2 regions of the Vibrio qinghaiensis genome follow, and region 2 is predicted to be linked to the other one. Evidence: riboswitches for the same ligand, from Rfam matches in the RefSeq annotation. Region 2 holds a riboswitch; the other holds the start of a gene.
What was found. A riboswitch is a leader RNA that binds a small molecule or an ion and turns the genes downstream of it on or off. The one in region 2 is predicted to bind lysine.
Positions count from the first base shown of each region.

Region 1: it holds a riboswitch for lysine, as region 2 does, so the genes downstream of both, CCZ37_RS07680 (Na+/H+ antiporter NhaC family protein) here and lysC (lysine-sensitive aspartokinase 3) in region 2, are expected to answer to the same signal.

Region 1 covers NZ_CP022741.1:1,672,194-1,682,294, reverse strand. The annotation lists gene mnmA (tRNA 2-thiouridine(34) synthase MnmA) at 1-156, opposite strand, end outside; gene CCZ37_RS07695 (hypothetical protein) at 356-625, shown strand; gene CCZ37_RS07690 (inosine/guanosine kinase) at 728-2,032, shown strand; gene CCZ37_RS07685 (H-NS family histone-like protein) at 2,089-2,502, opposite strand; lysine riboswitch at 2,921-3,102, shown strand; gene CCZ37_RS07680 (Na+/H+ antiporter NhaC family protein) at 3,219-4,820, shown strand; His leader region at 5,011-5,147, shown strand; gene hisG (ATP phosphoribosyltransferase) at 5,201-6,097, shown strand; gene hisD (histidinol dehydrogenase) at 6,103-7,401, shown strand; gene hisC (histidinol-phosphate transaminase) at 7,401-8,441, shown strand; gene hisB (bifunctional histidinol-phosphatase/imidazoleglycerol-phosphate dehydratase HisB) at 8,523-9,596, shown strand; gene hisH (imidazole glycerol phosphate synthase subunit HisH) at 9,596-10,101, shown strand, end outside.
Region 2 covers NZ_CP022741.1:281,564-291,664, forward strand. The annotation lists gene metH (methionine synthase) at 1-713, shown strand, start outside; gene lysC (lysine-sensitive aspartokinase 3) at 780-2,132, opposite strand; lysine riboswitch at 2,242-2,417, opposite strand; gene CCZ37_RS01440 (pyridoxal-phosphate-dependent aminotransferase family protein) at 2,596-3,717, shown strand; gene CCZ37_RS01450 (CBS domain-containing protein) at 4,709-5,104, shown strand; gene mgtE (magnesium transporter) at 5,272-6,648, shown strand; gene CCZ37_RS01460 (PglL family O-oligosaccharyltransferase) at 6,763-8,523, opposite strand; gene uvrA (excinuclease ABC subunit UvrA) at 8,591-10,101, opposite strand, start outside.

The DNA.
Region 1 (10,101 bases), 1.4 Mb from region 2:
TTCCTCGTTATCATCTTCTTCCCAGTTCTTCATGAACAGGCCTTCTACTTGATAACCTTGCTCTTTGAGAAGATATGCCGAAACGGAGGAGTCAACACCACCGGACATGCCGACGATGACTTTCTTTTGGCTGTTTGCGCTGCGGTTGTTTGACATTACTTAGTACCACTCGATTGACTTGGTCGCAGATTCTAGCAGAAAGATTTTCGTCGCAACAGATCCGAGACAGTAATCACACTTCCATTGAGTTTAATTGGCTTTGTTTCCATCAATATTGTCCATAATTAGTTTTAGAATTCCACTCTTGCTTATGGCATAGTGCGTGCAATTTTAAAGCGTAATAAAAGGTCGCAAAATGCAAGATGACAACCAGATTATGGATGACGCGTTTCTCATCGAAACCGTAGAGAACCAGCTTGCGGATGGGAATCCGATAAAAGTTAAAGAAACCTTGATGCGCCTAATGATGACAGGCCATTCAAGGGAAGACGCCGTAGCATCGATAGCTTGTGCGCTTGCAATTGAGATTTTTGATGTGATGAAAAACGAAGGGCAATTTGACCTAAAACGCTATTCAGAGCATTTAGATAGGTTACCTGATCTCAGCTTTATGGAAGGTGAATAAAAATAACCAAGAGCAAACGTTTGCTATGATTGCCTTAGTTGCCGCGCTAATGGGTGCGCGGTAGAATCGCGCATCTTTTTCCCCTCTACTCAGACTGATGTTATGAAATTTCCTGGCCAACGCAAATCAAAGCACTACTTTCCTGTCCATGCTCGTGACCCACTTGTGATCCAAGCACAAGAAAATAAAAAAATGTCGCGCACACATATTATTGGTATCGACCAGACATTGGTGGATATAGAGGCGAAAGTAAATACTGACCTCATTGACAAATATGAGCTTAGTAAAGGCCATTCATTAGTGATTGACGACCAAAAGGCTGAAGCTTTGTACACTGAGCTCAAACAAAATGGCCTTATTACTAACGAATATGCGGGGGGAACGATTGGCAACACATTACACAATTATTCGGTACTGGCTGATGATCGCTCAACGTTGTTAGGTGTGATGAGCCAAGATATTAAAATCGGCAGCTACGGTTATCGTTATTTGTGTAATACATCCAGTCGGATGGATCTGAATTATTTACAAGCGGTCGATGGTGCGATTGGTCGCTGTTTTGCCTTGATCACCGAAGATGGCGAGAGAACCTTTGCGATCAGTGAAGGGCAGATGAATCAACTTCGCGCAGAAAGTGTTCCAGAAAAAATATTTAAAAGTGCTTCTGCCTTAGTACTGACCGCTTATTTAATTCGCTGTAAAACTGGTGATCCAATGCCGGAGGCAACAATGAGAGCGATTGAATATGCTAAGAAATATGATGTGCCTGTGGTGTTAACCTTAGGCACTAAATTTGTGATTCAAGGCGACCCTCAATTTTGGCAAGATTTTTTACGTGATCATGTTACCGTTGTTGCGATGAATGAAGATGAAGCCGAAGCATTAACCGGAGAAAATGATCCTCTTGCAGCGTCAAATAAAGCTTTAGATTGGGTCGATCTTGTATTATGTACCGCAGGACCAGTCGGTTTATTTATGGCAGGATATACTGAAGATGCAGCGAAACGTGAAACATCGTTGCCACTATTACCTGGTTCTATTGCTGAATTCAATCGTTATGAATTTAGTCGCCCAGCATCGAAAATAAGCTGTGAAAATCCAATACGTGTTTATTCTCATATTTCACCCTATATGGGTGGGCCTGAAAAAATTAAAAATACTAATGGTGCGGGAGATGCGGCGTTATCGGCATTGCTGCATGATATGGCAGCCAATAAATATCATAAAGAGAACGTTCCTAATTCGAGCAAGCATCAGAATAATTTTTTAACCTATTCATCCTTCTCGCAAGTTTGCAAATATTCTAACCGTGCCAGTTATGAGGTGCTAGCCCAGCATTCGCCTCGTTTGTCACGTGGTTTACCTGAACGTGAAGACAGCTTAGAAGAAGCGTATTGGGAAAGATAAAAGATTAAAATAATAAAAAGGCTCCGTTAGGAGCCTTTTTATTTACTAAAGAGTTATTAAATCTCGAATTCTTCTAAAGATTTACCTGCATCAAGTTGCTCTTGAATTGCCGAAGGTGTACGACCTTGACCTGTCCATGTTTTTTCTTGGCCATTGGTATCAAGATATTTGTATTTTGCTGGACGAGGTGCGCGTTTGCCTTGAACTTTAACTTTGCTCTTAGTTTCACCAGAAAGTGCCGATATTAGGGCACTAACATCGATACCATCTTTAGCAATCTGTTCTGCAATCGCTGCCAGCTTCGCTTCTTGCTCTGCGCGAACAGAGCGTTCTTCTTCTTCCACTTCTCTGCGTTCTTGAACAACGATCGTTAATTTATCTAGTGCTTCTTCAAGCTGCTCTAGAGTGAGTTCACGGGAAAAAGCGCGTAGGCTACGAATATTAAGTAGAGTTTTTGTTAATTCAGACATGACTATTCCTATTTGATTTAATTTAGTCGACTCAGCAATAATAAACTGCAGAATTGGTACTTACAATATTAGATTCAAATATTAATGAAATTTTTATAGTTGAATAAAAATCAAAAAAAATATGAACTTGTTAATGATGAGCTGATTTCATACATAAGTAGTAGTATCAAGAAGATCATCAGTGCTTTTTAGATAGAGTTATAATTAATGTTTTTATTATAATCCTCGTGATATTCATTGCACCACATTATGAAAGAAGTCTCAACGTTTCTTCATGAATGTGATCGATAATTGATGCATTTTAATGACATGATCGGTTGCAATGCATTTGTTGTTAAGTACAATGTCATTTACCTAAAGCGAAGTAAGAGATTTATCATTATTAAAATAGCTGAATAATGGTGATTTATTGTTCTTTCTTTGACGTAGAGGTGCGGTGGAAAATAGTAACTTCTGTTGGGGTAATGCCAATGAACAAAAGTGAAAGGTTTTATCGCCGAAGTAAGTGCGTACATTAAAGCCGCTTGCTGGGGTTGTATTCGAATAGGAACAACACTGCCATAGTCTATTTTTTTTAAACTATGGAGCGCTACTGTGGGGTTGGGTGAAGTGTTCGCTTCCCTTTCGCTTAGTTCAACATGAATTACGTTGTTATTTTTGCTCGTAATTTGTCTGCAGTAGATCTCTAACCATTTACTTACTGGTTTTTGAAGATCATGAATTTAATCGATTTTGCATCATCTCCTCTATCTCTGTTACCGCCTCTAGTGGCATTAAGCTTGGCTGTTCTTACACGCAGAGTGCTTGTTTCATTAGGTGTCGGTATTGTATTAGGCGCTGTATTACTCGCGGATTATTCTGTTGGCAGCGCATTCAGTTATGTTGTTACTAAGGTATCGAGCGTCTTTGTTGCTGATGGCGGCATTAACACTTGGAATATGAGTATCGTCGGATTTTTGCTTTTATTAGGTATGATGACCGCGCTGTTAACTTTGTCTGGCGGGACTCGTGCTTTTGCTGAATGGGCACAAATCCGCGTAAAAAGTAAACGTGGCTCAAAACTGCTGGCGGCATTTTTGGGTGTGTTTATTTTCGTTGATGATTATTTTAATAGTTTGGCCGTAGGTTCTATTTCTCGCCCTGTGACTGACCGCTTTTATGTATCTCGCGCTAAACTTGCCTATATCCTTGATTCAACTGCAGCACCGATGTGCGTTGTGATGCCTGCTTCTAGTTGGGGCGCGTACATTATGACGATTATTGGCGGTATTCTCGTTTCTCACGGAATTACCGAATATTCGGCATTAGGCGCTTATATCCGTTTAGTACCGATGAACTTTTACGCCATTTTTGCTCTGTTGATGGTCTTTGCTGTGGTGTGGTTCCAGTTAGATATTGGTCAAATGCGCCAGCATGAAATTAATGCTTCCCAAGGCCGTGGATTTGACGACGTAAATGCAAACGATAGCCAAGACGCACATGAGTTAAATGAAGAGCTTGATATCAAAGAGAGTGAACATGGCAAAGTGTTGGATCTGGTTCTGCCTATCGTATTACTGATCATTGCAACGGTTTCAGCCATGTTATTTACGGGTGGTCAATCTTTAGCCGCAGACGGTAAAGCATTTGATCTGCTGGGTGCGTTTGAAAACACCAATGTTGGCGCTTCGTTGATTTACGGCGGACTAGTTGGCTTGGCGATGGCTCTGTTTACTGTGTTTAAGCAAAAGCTGCCAATGAATGACATCAGTCATACATTGTGGATCGGTGCTAAGTCGATGTTTGGTGCGATTTTGATCCTGATTTTTGCGTGGACAATTGGCTCTGTTATTGGGGACATGAAAACCGGTGCGTACATGTCATCTTTGGTTCAAGGTAATATTGATCCGCATTGGCTACCCGTCATCTTATTCTTACTATCGGGCGTGATGGCGTTTTCAACCGGCACTTCTTGGGGAACGTTTGGCATCATGCTGCCCATTGCTGGAGACATGGCTGCGGCAACAGATATCGCTCTCATTCTGCCAATGTTAAGCGCCGTACTTGCGGGTTCTGTTTTTGGTGACCACTGTTCTCCTATTTCTGACACCACCATTTTATCGTCGACAGGCGCGCGCTGTAACCACATTGATCACGTTGCGACACAATTACCGTATGCACTGGCTACGGCCTTGGTTTCGAGTGTTGGTTTTGTTGTTTTAGGAATGACAGCGTCAGTGCTGATCTCGTTGGCTTGTGCCTCTGTCGCATTTATCATTGTGTGCATGATTATGGCCGCTATGGCGAAATCAAAAATGACACATTGCGAGACGTTGTAGCCGTATTTTGGTTAAATAGAGTTGATGAAAGGGAAGCGAAAGTTTCCCTTTTTTATTACTGGTGCACGACGGTGAAAAAAGATTTTAAAAAAGCAAAATTTTTAGTTGAAAAAGAACATCAGCTTGGTTAGTGTGGAGTCAAGACAGCAAACCAATAAGAGCTGATAAGTATGCGTAATTTTGTAATGAACATTCATCACCATCGCCCTAAATAATCTTTCGGGGAGGTGTACGCATACCCGGGAGGCAGGAAACTCCCGGTGGTTAAGTCAAAGCATTTAGATTAAAACCCTCGGGAGAACGCAAATCTCCCGAGGGTTTTTTCATTTTGCTTTAACTTAATTCCAAATACATTCAATACATTGCACAGGGAAATTGTCATGCAAACACAACGCCTAAGAATTGCCATCCAGAAGAAAGGCCGCTTGAGCTCAGAGTGCCAAGACTTACTTAAAAAATGCGGCGTGAAATTCAATATCATGGGTGAGCGTCTTGTCGTTCACTCTCTCAATATGCCGATCGATCTACTACTAGTACGTGATGACGACATACCCGGGCTGGTGATGGACGGCGTGGTTGATCTCGGTTTCATTGGTGAGAATGAGCTGGAAGAGGTACGTTTAGAACGCTTGTCGCAAAATAAGAAAAGTGAGTTTGTTTCACTGCGCCGTCTTGATTTTGGTGGCTGCCGCTTATCCATTGCGATCAATAAAGATCAGCAATACAACGGTCCTCAAGATTTGGCGGGTAAACGCATCGCCACGACTTATCCGCAGCTACTCAAAGCGTACATGGATGAAAAGGGCATTGATTTTAGCACTTGTGTGCTCACCGGTTCTGTTGAGGTTGCACCACGAGCTGGCCTAGCTGATGCGATTGCTGACCTTGTTTCTACCGGCGCAACATTAGAAGCGAATGGCCTCAAAGAGGCTGAAGTTATCTTCCAATCCAAAGCAACACTTATTCAGCGTCAAGGTGAATTCAGTGAAGATAAGCAAGCATTGATTGCTCGTTTATTGACGCGTATGCAAGGCGTGATTCAAGCCAAAGAGTCCAAATACATCATGCTGCATGCTCCGGTTGATCAATTAGAAGCGATTAAAGACTTACTCCCGGGGGCGGAAGACCCAACAGTGCTGCCTTTATCGGCGGAGAAAAATCGTGTTGCAGTACATGTGGTCAGTACCGAGAACCTATTTTGGGGAACCATGGAGCGCCTAAAAGCATTAGGGGCGAGTTCTATTTTGGTTTTACCTATCGATAAAATGATGGAGTAACGGCGATGAGAACTGTCGTTTGGCAATCGTTGAGTGAAACTCAGCAAGATTCAATTTTAGAACGCCCGGCCATTACTGAAGGAGCCAATGTCACTGCTGCCGTGAGCGCCGTGATTGCGCAGGTGAAAGCGCAAGGTGACCAAGCGTTAATTGAGTTAACTGAAAAATTTGACCGCGTGAAACCGGATTCAATTCGCGTCTCAAGTGGTGAGATTGATGCGGCGTGCGAGCGTCTTTCTGACAAGATGAAACAAGCACTTCAACAAGCTTATGAGAACATTACTAAGTTCCATAAAGCACAAAAGCTGCAACCGATCAAAGTGGAAACGCAGCCGGGAGTGGTGTGTGAGCAAGTGACGCGTCCAATTAATACGGTGGGCTTGTACATTCCCGGAGGCAGTGCGCCTTTACCTTCTACCGTATTAATGTTGGGTGTTCCTGCACAAATTGCAGGGTGCCGTAAAGTGGTGCTTTGCTCACCGCCACCGATTGCGGACGAAATCCTCTACGTGGCCAAGCTGTGTAACATTGATGAGGTGTATAACATTGGTGGTGGTCAAGCGATTGCAGCAATGGCTTATGGGACTAAATCCGTTGCTAAAGTGGACAAAATCTTCGGCCCCGGTAATGCCTACGTGACAGAAGCAAAACGTCAAGTGAGCAATGACTTTCGCGGTGCAGCGATTGATATGCCAGCGGGTCCTTCGGAAGTGTTGGTGATTGCTGATGATACGGCTGATGCCGATTTCATCGCGGCTGATCTGCTTAGCCAAGCTGAGCACGGGCCTGATTCACAAGTTGTGTTAGTGACCCCTTCAGCGGTGATTGCCGATCAAGTAACAGATGCAGTGCAAAAGCAGCTAAAAAGCTTATCTCGCGCCGCCATTGCAGAAAAGGCCTTGGCTTCTAGTTTGATCATTATCGCTGACTCTTTGACCCAAGCGGTTTCTATCTCGAACTACTACGGCCCAGAGCACTTAATTGTGCAAACGCGGAACCCTCGTGAACTGTTGCCGTTACTTGATAACGCCGGCTCAATTTTCTTAGGTGATTGGTCACCAGAATCAGCCGGTGACTACGCTTCGGGTACCAACCACGTTTTGCCAACATACGGTTACACCCGTACTTATTCTAGCCTTGGTTTAGCTGATTTTAGTAAGCGCATGACGGTGCAAGAACTCAGCGCAGAGGGCTTACAAGGGTTAGCGCCAACCGTGGTCACAATGGCAGAAGCTGAAGGATTGGATGCACACAAACGTGCGGTCACCATTCGAGTCGAAAAATTGCAAAAGGCGAAAAAATAATGGAAAAACTGGCTCGTAAGCAAATTCAAGCACTAAAACCTTACTTATCGGCTCGCCGTATTGGCGGCAGTGGTGATGTGTGGCTCAATGCCAACGAATCGCCATTCAATAATGAGTACAAAACCGATTTTGTGCGTTTGAACCGTTACAGTGATTGCCAACCCAAAGCCATGATCGATGCGTATGCGGCTTATGCCAAGGTACAGCCAGAGCAGGTGTTGACCTCACGTGGTGCTGATGAAGGGATTGAGCTTTTGATCCGCGCATTTTGTGAGCCCAATCAAGACGCTATTTTATACTGTCCGCCGACTTATGGTATGTACGCGATTAGCGCTGAAACGTTCGGTGTCGAGCGTAAAGTGGTGCCATTGACAGCGGATTGGCAGCTCGACCTGCCAGCCATTCGTGCCAATTTGGACAGCGTGAAGTTGATCTTCGTTTGTAGTCCTAATAATCCAACCGGTAATTTGGTTAAGCGCCAAGATATTATTGCTTTGCTGGAAATGACTAAAGACCGCGCTATTGTCGTGATGGATGAAGCCTACATTGATTTCTGTCCAGAAGCCTCAACCGTTGATTTATTAGCGCAATACCCGAATTTGGCGATTTTACGCACCTTATCTAAAGCGTTTGCGCTTGCCGGTTTGCGCTGCGGTTTTACCTTGGCCAATAAAGAGCTGATTGATGTGCTGCAGAAGGTAATTGCACCTTATCCCGTGCCAATTCCGGTAGCAGACATTGCCGTGCAAGCGTTATCGGAAGCTGGGCTGGCTCGTACCAAATTCCAAGTGTTGGATCTCAATGCAAACCGTGCTTACTTACAAGCAGGGTTGTATATGGTGCCCAATTTAACTGTGTTTGAAGGGTGGGGAAACTACCTATTAGTGAAATTTCCCGATGGCGATGCATTGTTTAAAGCCGCTTGGGATCACGGCATCATTTTACGCAATTCTCCGATTGAAGATTGCGTGAGGATCAGTATCGGTAATCGCGAAGAGTGTGAAAAAACACTCGCTTTTATTCGCAATTATTATCAGTAATCGAGCACCATAAATAGCCCAAAATGAATAAAGAGCCAGTCGTTTAAGTAACGTTACTGGCCAATAGAAAAGGATATTCCAGTGAGCAAACAGCAAAAAATTCTCTTTATTGATCGTGACGGCACCTTAATTGTTGAGCCTCCGGTCGATTTCCAAGTTGATCGTTTAGACAAACTGAAACTAGAGCCGTATGTGATCCCAAGCCTACTGGCTTTGCAGGCTGCGGGTTATCGGCTGGTAATGGTCACCAACCAAGATGGACTGGGGACGGATAGCTATCCTCAAGCCGATTTCGATGCCCCTCATGCGATGATGATGGATATTTTTCAGTCCCAAGGAGTGCTCTTTGATGATGTGTTGATTTGCCCGCACTTTGAAAAAGATAATTGCTCTTGCCGCAAACCCAAACTGGGGATGGTTAAAGAGTATCTGCAAGGAGGCAAAGTCGATTTTCAGCAATCAGTGGTGATTGGCGATCGAATGACCGACCTGCAACTGGCTGAAAATATGGCGATCCGTGGCATTCAGTATCATCCGAAAAGTATGGGATGGCGTGAAATAGTTAAAGACTTGACCGTGAAAGCGCGCAGCGCCGAAGTGGTGAGAACCACTAAAGAGACCGACATTAAAGTTGCGGTCAATTTGGATGAAGCGGGCGGCAATCAAATTGCTACTGGGTTAGGTTTTTTTGACCACATGCTTGACCAAATCGCAACCCATGGCGGTTTTCAATTGAAGTTGAGCGTTAATGGGGATCTGCACATTGATGATCACCACACCATTGAAGATACCGCATTAGCACTTGGGCAAGCCTTAAAAGAGGCATTAGGCGATAAGCGCGGCATTGGTCGTTTTGGTTTTTCGTTGCCGATGGATGAGTGTTTAGCACAATGTGCGCTCGATCTCTCGGGTCGCCCTTATCTGAAATTTGAGGCCACCTTTACACGTGAGCAAGTCGGCGATCTCTCCACTGAAATGGTATATCACTTCTTCCGTTCATTAACCGACACTTTGGCCTGTACGCTGCATCTCTCATCCAGTGGCGAGAATGATCACCATATTATTGAAAGTTTGTTTAAGGCTTTTGGCCGCACATTGCGCCAAGCCATTAAAGTGGAAGGCAATGAACTACCTAGCAGCAAAGGAGTACTGTAATGTCGTCAGTCCGTGAAGCGATGAGTGATAACAGCCGCCAGCCGCAAAAGGTCGTCATCATTGATACAGGCTGCGCTAATGTTTCTTCCGTGAAATTTGCCATCGAACGCTTGGGTTACCCAGTCACTATTTCAAAAGATCCTGATGTGGTGTTGACGGCAGATAAGCTGTTTTTACCCGGTGTCGGTACGGCAAGTGAGGCGATGAAAAATCTGCAACAGCGCGATTTAATCACCTTGGTGAAACAGGTTGAAAAGCCACTGCTCGGCATCTGCTTAGGCATGCAACTGTTAGGTCAACTGTCAGAAGAAAAAGGACAGCAAGCTAATGACATTGTTGAATGTTTAGGCTTATGTGATGGAGAGGTTCGCCTGATGGATACAGGCGATTTACCACTGCCACATATGGGTTGGAACACGGTCAATGCCGAAAGCGGCCATCCTCTGTTTAAAGGCATTGAGCAGGGTGAATATTTCTATTTTGTCCATAGCTACGCCATGCCCGT
Region 2 (10,101 bases):
TTGAGCGAGAAGGGCTACTCAAGGCTCGCGGTATTTGCGCTTTATTCCCGGCCGCGAGTGTGGGAGATGATATCGAAGTGTATCGCGATGAATCGCGCACCGAGGTTGCTCATGTTCTGCATCACTTACGCCAACAAACCGAAAAGCCCAAAGGTTATAACTACTGCTTGTCCGATTACATTGTACCAAAAGAGAGTGGTAAACGAGATTGGATCGGCGCATTTGCCGTGACGGGCGGAATTGGTGAGCGAGAATTAGCTGACCAATATAAAGCGCAAGGCGATGATTACAACGCCATCATGATCCAAGCGGTGGCTGATCGTCTTGCTGAGGCTTTTGCGGAATATTTGCATCAGCAAGTTCGTAAAGAAATTTGGGGTTATGCTGCTGACGAAGAGTTGTCGAACGATGATTTGATCCGTGAGAAATACCAAGGTATACGCCCAGCGCCGGGTTATCCAGCGTGTCCTGAGCATACGGAAAAAGGCATCTTGTGGGAGATGTTGCAGGTTGAGCAAACCATCGATATGTCTTTAACCACCAGTTACGCTATGTGGCCAGGTGCTTCGGTGTCAGGTTGGTACTTCTCGCATCCTGACTCTCGTTATTTTGCCATTGCACAAATTCAGCAAGATCAGATGCAAGATTACGCGCAACGTAAAGGCTGGAATATGCAAGAAGCGGAAAAATGGCTTGGGCCGAATTTAGATTAAGTAATAAAAAACAGGTTGGCTAAGCCAACCTGTTTTTTATTCAGCGTGTTACTACTCAATGTGGTTTTATCGTTCAAACAAATCTTGATGAAGTTTCTGAATTGCCGCTTTAGAAACCGACTCGTGTAATAAAAAGCAGAGGTTGTGTGGGCTGGCACCATAGCAAATCATACGTAAATTGAAATCTTCTAAGGTACTAAAAACTTGTTTTGCATAGCCTTTGCTTTCACTCATGTTGTTGCCGATCAGCGCAACTAAACACAGATTATGTTCGACTTCAACTTTACATAGCTCTTCTAATTCTAAGCGCACCGCTTGAGGCAGTTCAGGCGCTCCACCTGAGGTATCGGTTTTATCTAATGTTAATGAGACGCTGATTTCAGAGGTGGTGATCAGATCCACCGAAATTTTGTGTTTGGCTAAAATTTCAAATACCTTCGAAAGAAAGCCGTATGCGTGAAACATGCTAGCGCTGCGTAGTGTAACCATGGTTTGATTGCAGCGTAGGGTTAAGGCTCTAAATAGAGGTGAGCTTTCCACACGTTTACGGATCCAAGTGCCGCCTTTTTCAGGCTCTTTTGAGGAGCCGACAAACACAGGGATATCGTGGCGAAGCGCGGGCAGCAACGTCGATGGATGCAAAATTTTAGCGCCAAAGTTTGCCATCTCCGATGCTTCGCTAAAGCTTATTTCCGCAATCGGAGCGGCTTTAGGCGCAATGCGTGGGTCGGTCGTATAAATCCCCGGCACATCAGTCCAAATTTCTAAGCCAGAAGCTTGTACCGCTTCGGCGATCAAGGCCGCAGAATAATCACTGCCGCCTCGGCCCAATGTGGTTGTATTTCCTTGCTCATCAGCGCCGATGAAACCTTGAGTTACCACTACGTGTTGCAGACAAAGTGGTGTTAACTTCTCTTGGGCTAATTGCTGGATCTGCTCTAATTGCGGTTCTGCCCGACCGTAGTGATCATCAGTACGCAGCACTTCTCGAATATCAAAACGGATCGCATCCATGCCACGTTCACGCAGTAATTGCGTCAGAATGAAGGTCGACATTAATTCGCCACAAGCCACTAAGTGATCGGTCAGTTTTTTACTCGCTTGAAAAGAGGCCGCTTCTGCAACACTGGCCACCATATCTAAAATTGAGTGTACCTCTTTTTCAACTTGTAGCGGGTCGGCAAGCTTGTCAATAATCGCATGGTGAATATCAGCTAACTGTTTGATAATACTTAAGCGTTGATTGGCATCTTGTACGCCATTGGCTAATTCAACCAATAAATTCGTCACGCCAGAGCAGGCACTGCTCACGACTAATTTGGTCTCTGGATTATTTTCGATCACAGCGGCACAAAGGCTCATTGCTTCAAAGTTAGCAACGCTTGTTCCGCCAAATTTGGCGACATTGAATGCGCTCACGGCATTTCTCCCACGACTTCCTGAAATAAAAATAGTGTTGGTGTACCAACGTCCAATGTTTGAAGAGAGTTTTTCTAGAGCAAATAAAGAGGTGTTTTTATGATTGGTTTACCTCAGAAGCTCTTCATCAGGGTGGCTGATGACAGTTGAAGGGATTCAGCCCATTCAACCGATAAACCAAATCCACAACTTTGGTTTATCTCGGCACTGCTCCCCATTAATGTTTTGTATTGGAGTTGAGGCTCCACAAAACATCTGCCTGGGCAGTGCTCCTCTTCTGCTAGATAGCTCATTCATTGAACGTTTTTGAACTGTTAATGTCAATCGCTAATTAAGTCCAAATGTAAAATAAAATTAACCAGAGTGTGACACTGGTTTGACCTCTAGACTTCGGTCGAATTGTTGCTTCAGCGGATTTGTTTTACTCTGGGTATTCGCATTTGGCCGCAAGCAAGGAGCAACTATGTCCATTACCAGTTTTAACCCACCCCAGCGAATTTTGATGGGACCAGGCCCGTCAGATATTTACCCCCAAGTATTACAAGCGCTGAGCAGGCCGACCGTTGGCCACTTAGATCCGCTTTTTATCCAGATGATGGATGAGCTAAAGCAGCTGCTTAAATACGCTTTTCAAACGGAAAATGAGTTTACCATCGCGGTTTCCGCGCCGGGCAGCGCTGGTATGGAGGCGTGCTTTGTCAACCTGATTGAGCCGGGAGATAAGGTCATCGTGTGTCGCAATGGCGTTTTTGGCGAGCGTATGCGCGAGAATGTAGTGCGCTGTGGCGGAGACGCGGTGCTGGTGGATGATGAGTGGGGAGCTCCCGTTTCGCTGGATAAAGTCGAGCAAGCCATACAGGCTAACCCTGATGCTAAAATTCTCGCGTTTGTTCATGCAGAAACGTCAACTGGTGCATTGAGTGATGCGCAAGCATTAGGTCTGTTGGCTAAGCAAAACAACATGCTGAGTATTGTCGATGCAGTGACATCCTTAGGCGGCGTGCCACTTTATGTGGATCAATGGCAGCTCGATGCCGTCTATTCTGGGAGTCAAAAGTGTTTATCGTGCCCTCCGGGTTTATCGCCACTGACTTTTTCAGCGCAAGCGATTGAAAAAATTCAGTCTCGAACAACCCCTGTTCAAAGCTGGTTTTTAGATCAAAGCTTAGTGCTTGGTTATTGGAGTGGTGCAGGCAAGCGCAGTTATCACCATACTGCACCAGTCAACAGTTTGTACGCATTGCATGAAGCCTTGTTGGTGTTGAAAAACGAAGGTCTAGAGCAGGCGTGGGCACGTCATCGTGTGATGCATGACAAATTAAAGCAGGGCTTAGAAAAATTAGGATTTGAATTTGTCGTTGCTGAAGATAGTCGTTTACCACAATTGAATGCGATCTATATTCCAGCAGGGGTTGATGAGGCTAAAGTGCGAGGGCATTTACTCAATCAATACAACTTGGAGATCGGCGCAGGCCTTGGCACTTTAGCGGGTAAAGCGTGGCGTATTGGTCTAATGGGGTATGGGGCGCGCAGTGAAAACGTGGCCTTATGCTTGCGGGCGTTAGAAGAGTCATTAACAAATTAACAAAGAAACTACATAAGGGAGCATTTGCTCCTTTTTTAGTGGTGCTGATGCCGAACGTTGTTCGTCTCAGCATCAATCATAAAATTCATTTTTATTGTTAGCTCTTCCCCAGCGTGAGTGGAATACTCGTGATTGATGTCTTAAGATAAATTCTTCCGTTAATGGTTTAATTACTCCTATGAATATATACCCTTCCTACTTGAAGCTGCAGTGGTGTTGGCTACATTCGTTCACCCCAATCACATAGTTTGCCTATGCTCATGGGGACTCACTCACTTGCCGCCTACCTGCAACTCCACGTTGTTTGGGTATAAGTGGCATTTTGTGTATTTATAATAAATATACGATGCTAAAGTTTGTGGCCTAAATATTAGAACAGGTTTGGATGCTACTTTGTATTGTCATGGTATTGTAAAAAATGAACATTGTTCGATTGTTTTGGTTGACCATTATTTTATCTGCGTTAGGATAAGCGCGCTGAGAAAGCATACTTATTATTAACTTTTTAGAGGTGCAATAGAAACCTATGGACTCGTCGAGTAGTCGATTATCCAAGTGTGGTATTTTCTGGTTAGTAGAAAAGCCTACGTTTTGTTGCCAACTTTTCATTTAAAGCCTCGCTTTTGCTAAGTTGGTATTCATACTAACGAAGCTCCTTTTCTTGTTCTCTCCTGTCAATATCACACTCTTTTTATAGAGTATCGTGTTTGTTTAAGTCGATCATATGATTGTTTCACTATGATTTATTCAATACAGCGTTTCTACTGGCTAGAGCGTGAATGCTTTTGAATTTCTTGCGTGTCATCTGTACACCGCTAGAATTTTCGCAAGTACACGGCTTCTCTATTTGACTGATTTTATCTTCTCCTAACTTGCTTGTTCAAGGCGGGGAATGCTTGAGCTTGATGGTATAAGCTTATTGCAGTTCAGTTACGTGGATTTTCTGCATAATTTGGTTTCTTTGTCTTGATAGTTTCAAGGAAATACAAAGATGGTTATGTACAACACATCATTAGCTATGGGCAACCGGCTACCTGCTGCTCACTCTATTCAAACCGAAATGGATAATAACTTTATTTGTGTAGGCGCATCGCTATCTGTAGAAGCGGTGATTGCGACTCTACGCTCATCGTCCTTAACTGATAAGCGCTTAAATCTTATCTTTATCTCTGGTGATGCAGGTGAATACTTAGGATTTGTTTATTTAAGCAAGGTGGTAGTATCACAGATGAATATCATCATGAAAGATATTATGCACAAAAGCGATATTGCCATATCGGCCTTAATGGATAAGGTTCAAGCTAGAAAATTATTATTAGACAGTCATTTGCCTATGATTCCTATCATAGATAGTCGGAATAGAGTGATTGGTGTCTATTCTATATAATAAATATTAACAAACTTTAAAATAAATTACTCAACTTCACTAAATGAAATTTTTAGTGGGATTGGAACCGTGTGCCTAAAATTTAAGGTATTCATTGAATACATTGATTATAAAAATAAACTTTAAAATTATTATGTTGATTTTTAAAGTTAAATATCGGTTGAGATATGATAATGAAATTACAAAAAATAGCGTTAGAACTCGCTGCGATTAATTTTAATCGTGACCCATTAAACTTAAATCAATTAATGGAACAGTATCCCATCGCTGATATTGCTCAAGTCTTCGCTGAGCAGTTGGCTAATCAGACCCTGAGCGAAGAGGATGTCTTTGAGCTGGTGCAATTGATGCCAATCGCTCGTCAAGCGGCGCTATTGGGGTATTTTTCTGAGCCTATCAGAGAAAAAGTGGTGGAGAGAATGCCGCTCGAAGCGCTTGCGAAAGTGCTTCAAGTCATGCCCCATGATGAAAGGGCTGACTTATATGCTCACTTGGATGAGACGCGCCAACCGCCGCTACTTGCTCTACTGGATCAACAAGAGCGTCAAGATGTACAGCAGCTCGCAGCCTACCCTCAAGGCTCGGTCGGCTCTATCATGACGACAGATTATGCGACGTTAAACGCCGATGATGATGTGCCGCAGGCGATTGCGCGTTTACGTGAAATGGCCAACGAGAGGGAAACCATCTATCAAGCGTATGTGATTGATAAACAGAATCGCTTACTTGGTACACTTTCGCTTAAGGATTTAGTGCTGGCACAACCAACCTCGCTTGTCTCTGACATCATGACCAAAGAGACAGTGTTTGTTCGAGCTGATGAAGATCAAGAGTGTGCAGCGCAAGCCATCAGTAAATACGATTTACTTGCGGTGCCTGTTTTTGATGAGCAATTTCGTTTGGTCGGTATAGTGACTTATGACGATGCGATGGACGTGGCCGAGCAGCAAGCGGATATGGATTTTCATAAAGTCGCTGCGGTTGGTTTTACCGGTAACCTTAAAGAAGCCAGTGTATGGCTAATGTACAAGAAACGTGTGTTTTGGCTGGTGTTGTTAGTCTTTGGTAATCTTTTTTCTGGTGCCGGTATTGCGTACTTTGAGGAGACGATTCAAACCTATGTCGCCTTGGTCTTCTTCTTACCACTGTTGATTGATAGCGGCGGTAATGCAGGATCCCAGTCAGCAACGTTGATGGTTCGAGCCTTAGCCACTGGTGAAGTGGTGATGAAAGATTGGCTATCCATGTTGGTGCGAGAGTTAGGGATTGCGGCGTTATTAGGGGCAACAATGGCTATCGCTGTCTCTTTATTGGGTTTTTGGCGAGGCGGTAGTGATATTGCTTTTGTTGTTGCGGTAACGATGCAAATTGTGGTGATTATTGGTTGTATCGTCGGAATGTTACTCCCATTCATTCTGAATAAGTTTAAGCTCGATCCTGCGTCAGCCAGTGCTCCGTTGATCACGACCATTGCTGATTCTATCGGGGTGATCATCTATTTCAGCGTTGCTACCATGGTGTTGGATTTTCCACCAGTGACGTAAGCCACCCATCCTGCCGTGAGATCTACTGGTTGGAGTGTGAAATAAGCCCAACGGTCAAAAGCTTTCTCTATTTTTGGGAAAGCTTTTTTTATGAATAAGGCTCATATGCTCGATTTAATTGGCAGACGAACGATCAGCCGAACTGGCTGGCGGGCTATACTGCACCTCACTGAAATCCATATTGGGGAACAAAAATGCGGCTTCGGAGCGAATTTGCTCGGCGCGGCTTTCGTCACCAATACCTTGGTAAGCCAAGATCAGATTATTGTAAAAAGCAGGACGCGGTTTATGTTTTATGATGGCCAATGACCAGTCGATGTACGGCGTAATCAATTTAGGATCTTGATTATACAGGCCAATGTTGAGGTAAGTGCTGTAGACATCCCAATCAAAGCGGTCTTGCCAAACTACGGGATTTGTCACCTTTTTCAGGATATCTGGATTCTTGGGTTGAGATTTTTCAAATTGGGTAAGCACATAGTTACTGTGCAGAGCACTGAGCATATAAAAGCTCGTTAAGATCGGTAGTACTAAACTCAACACTCGAAACAGGGATTTACTGATCATGCTAAAAGGAATTGAACGGTATTTAGCCACTCGCTGATCAACCCAAAAAAGAAGAATGATGAAGGTTACCCAGTGAATAGCCGAATGGTAAAACGGATATTCGAGCTGGCTATGTAACACGATAGGGATGAAAAGGGCGAACATCGCAAGCCTAGTCCCTTTCTTGGCCGAATACATCCGCATGAGCACGAAAAGCATAGCCAGTGCGATCCCCAACACAGGTAACAAACCGCCTTCCACTGCCCAGAATAGTAACTCATTATGAGGATGATCCATCGACGCCAACCCCGGTTGGTAGCTAGGGTTTAATTGGTGTTGCCTTGCGGTATAAAGCAAATATTCAGATTCAAACCTGCCATAGCCATAACCCGTGAAGGGTTTTTCTATGACCATATCGATGGTTTGAGGAAAGGTATAACGGCGAGGGCTCTCTAAATCAGCCTTATTCTCTAGAAAATCGCCCGTGCCTTGGGAATAGACAGCGACAAACCCTAAAGCAATACCCAATAGCGTCGCAGCGCTCCATCCCCAAAATCGTTTAGGCGTTGAAAATTTAGACAAGTAAGGCAGAACAAAAAGTGTTCCGAGTATCGCGCCAATCCAACCAGTGCGCGAGGCTAATATCACCAGCAACGGTGCACTGAGCAGTGGAGTGACATAAAGTAGGCTCACTTCGCTGAGATGCTGATTGTATTTCTTCGGTTGACGAGCCAGTAAATAGCCAGATATAACCAGCCCTGTCGCGAGAAAGCTCGCCATCACATTCGGTTGCTGAAAAATGCCGTAAGGGCGGTTGATAAGGGAGTCGTAGCCAAAAATATTCTCGGGTGAAAGCAAAAAGTATTGATACAGACCAAATAGGGCTTCAATCAATGCCGCGAGTACGATAAACCAGAGCAATCGCTGCTTATGTTTGTTGCTAAAACGAAATTGTTGCAGCAGTACAAAAAAAAGCAGCCCAGTCCATAACCCGAGCATTCGACTCAGCGATGCGTCAATTTGAGCATTCGTGTAAAGCAGCGGAACCGTCATGATGGTACAACTGATAAAAAGACCGATGGTCAGTTTGGAATAGCGTAACCTACGGTTAGATGCGAGTTGATACAGACCTAATGAGAGCGTAAAACTAAGGGCAAGCCAAGTGGTTGGATTAAAAGATAAAGCTAGACCTGAGCCGCCAGGGTTAGGCATAAAAAAATGCATTGCCAGTAAATAGAGAATGCCAATCGAAAGCAAAAAGGGTTTGTTTAAGGGGATGGCGGGTGTTTGTGCTTCAAGTTGTGTGCCGCTTAGATGCAATGTTGCCATAGGTCTCGCGTTCCAATTAAAAGAAACCAGCAACCAGTTGCTGGTTTCTCTACTTTACCGTTTTTTTCTATTTCAACATAGGCTTAAGAAAGCGTGCGGTGTGTGAACCTTCGATCTGCGCCACATCTTCGGGCGTTCCTTGAGCAATAATTTCGCCGCCGCCTTGTCCACCTTCTGGCCCTAGGTCGATCACCCAGTCTGCGGTTTTGATCACATCTAAGTTGTGTTCAATTACCACCACGGTATTGCCGTGGTCGCGCAAGCGATGCAGTACGGTCAAGAGCTGTTGGATGTCATGGAAGTGTAAGCCTGTCGTTGGCTCATCCAAAATGTACAAGGTTTTCCCTGTATCGCGTTTTGATAGTTCACGAGCCAGTTTGACGCGTTGAGCTTCGCCCCCTGACAAAGTCGTCGCCGCTTGTCCGAGGCGTATGTAGGATAAACCCACGTCAATCAAGGTCTTGAGTTTGCGAGCGATCATCGGTACGGGCTCAAAAAAAGCGTAAGCATCTTCGACGGTCATCTCCAACACTTCATCAATCGCTTTGCCTTTGTAGCGGACTTCCAATGTTTCACGATTATAGCGTTTACCCTTACACACATCGCATGGCACGTAAACATCGGGTAAAAAGTGCATCTCAACCTTAATCACACCATCACCTTGGCATGCTTCGCAGCGTCCACCACGTACGTTAAAGCTAAAACGACCCGGTTTATAGCCCCGAGAGCGAGACTCTTGAGTGCCCGAGAATAGCTCACGGATCGGTGTGAAAATGCCCGTATAGGTGGCCGGGTTTGAGCGGGGAGTTCGGCCTATCGGGCTCTGGTCAATGTCGATGACCTTATCAAAATGCTCTAACCCTTTGATTTTTTGATATGGAGCAGGCGTTGCTGTGGTGGCTCCATTTAAGGCCGTATGAGCAATTTTAAAAAAGGTATCATTAATTAAGGTTGATTTACCGGAGCCTGAAACCCCTGTTACGCAGCTAAATAAGCCAACAGGAATCGATAAATCAACCGTCTTGAGGTTGTTACCCGACGCACCGATAAGCTCCACCGTTTTCTTGGGATCTCTTGGGGTACGCACGGTAGGAATCGCAATTTTTTTCGCGCCGCTCAGGTACTGTCCTGTGAGCGAATTAGGGTTGGAAATTATGTCATTCACATTCCCTTCTGCGACGACCTGCCCACCATGCACACCAGCGCCGGGGCCAATATCAATTACATGATCGGCCATACGAATGGCGTCTTCGTCATGCTCTACAACCAATACCGTGTTGCCTAGATCGCGCAAATGCGTGAGCGTTTTTAATAGCCGTTCGTTATCACGCTGGTGGAGCCCAATCGATGGCTCATCTAAGACGTACATTACCCCAACGAGTCCAGCGCCAATTTGGCTCGCTAAGCGAATCCGTTGTGCTTCCCCTCCTGACAGGGTTTCAGCACTCCGAGAAAGGTTGAGATAATTCAACCCAACGTTGACGAGGAAATGCAAACGGTCATTGATCTCTTTCATTACTTTTTCAGCAATTTGTGCTCGTTGGCCTTCTAAATCAAGAGATTGGAAAAATTGCAAGG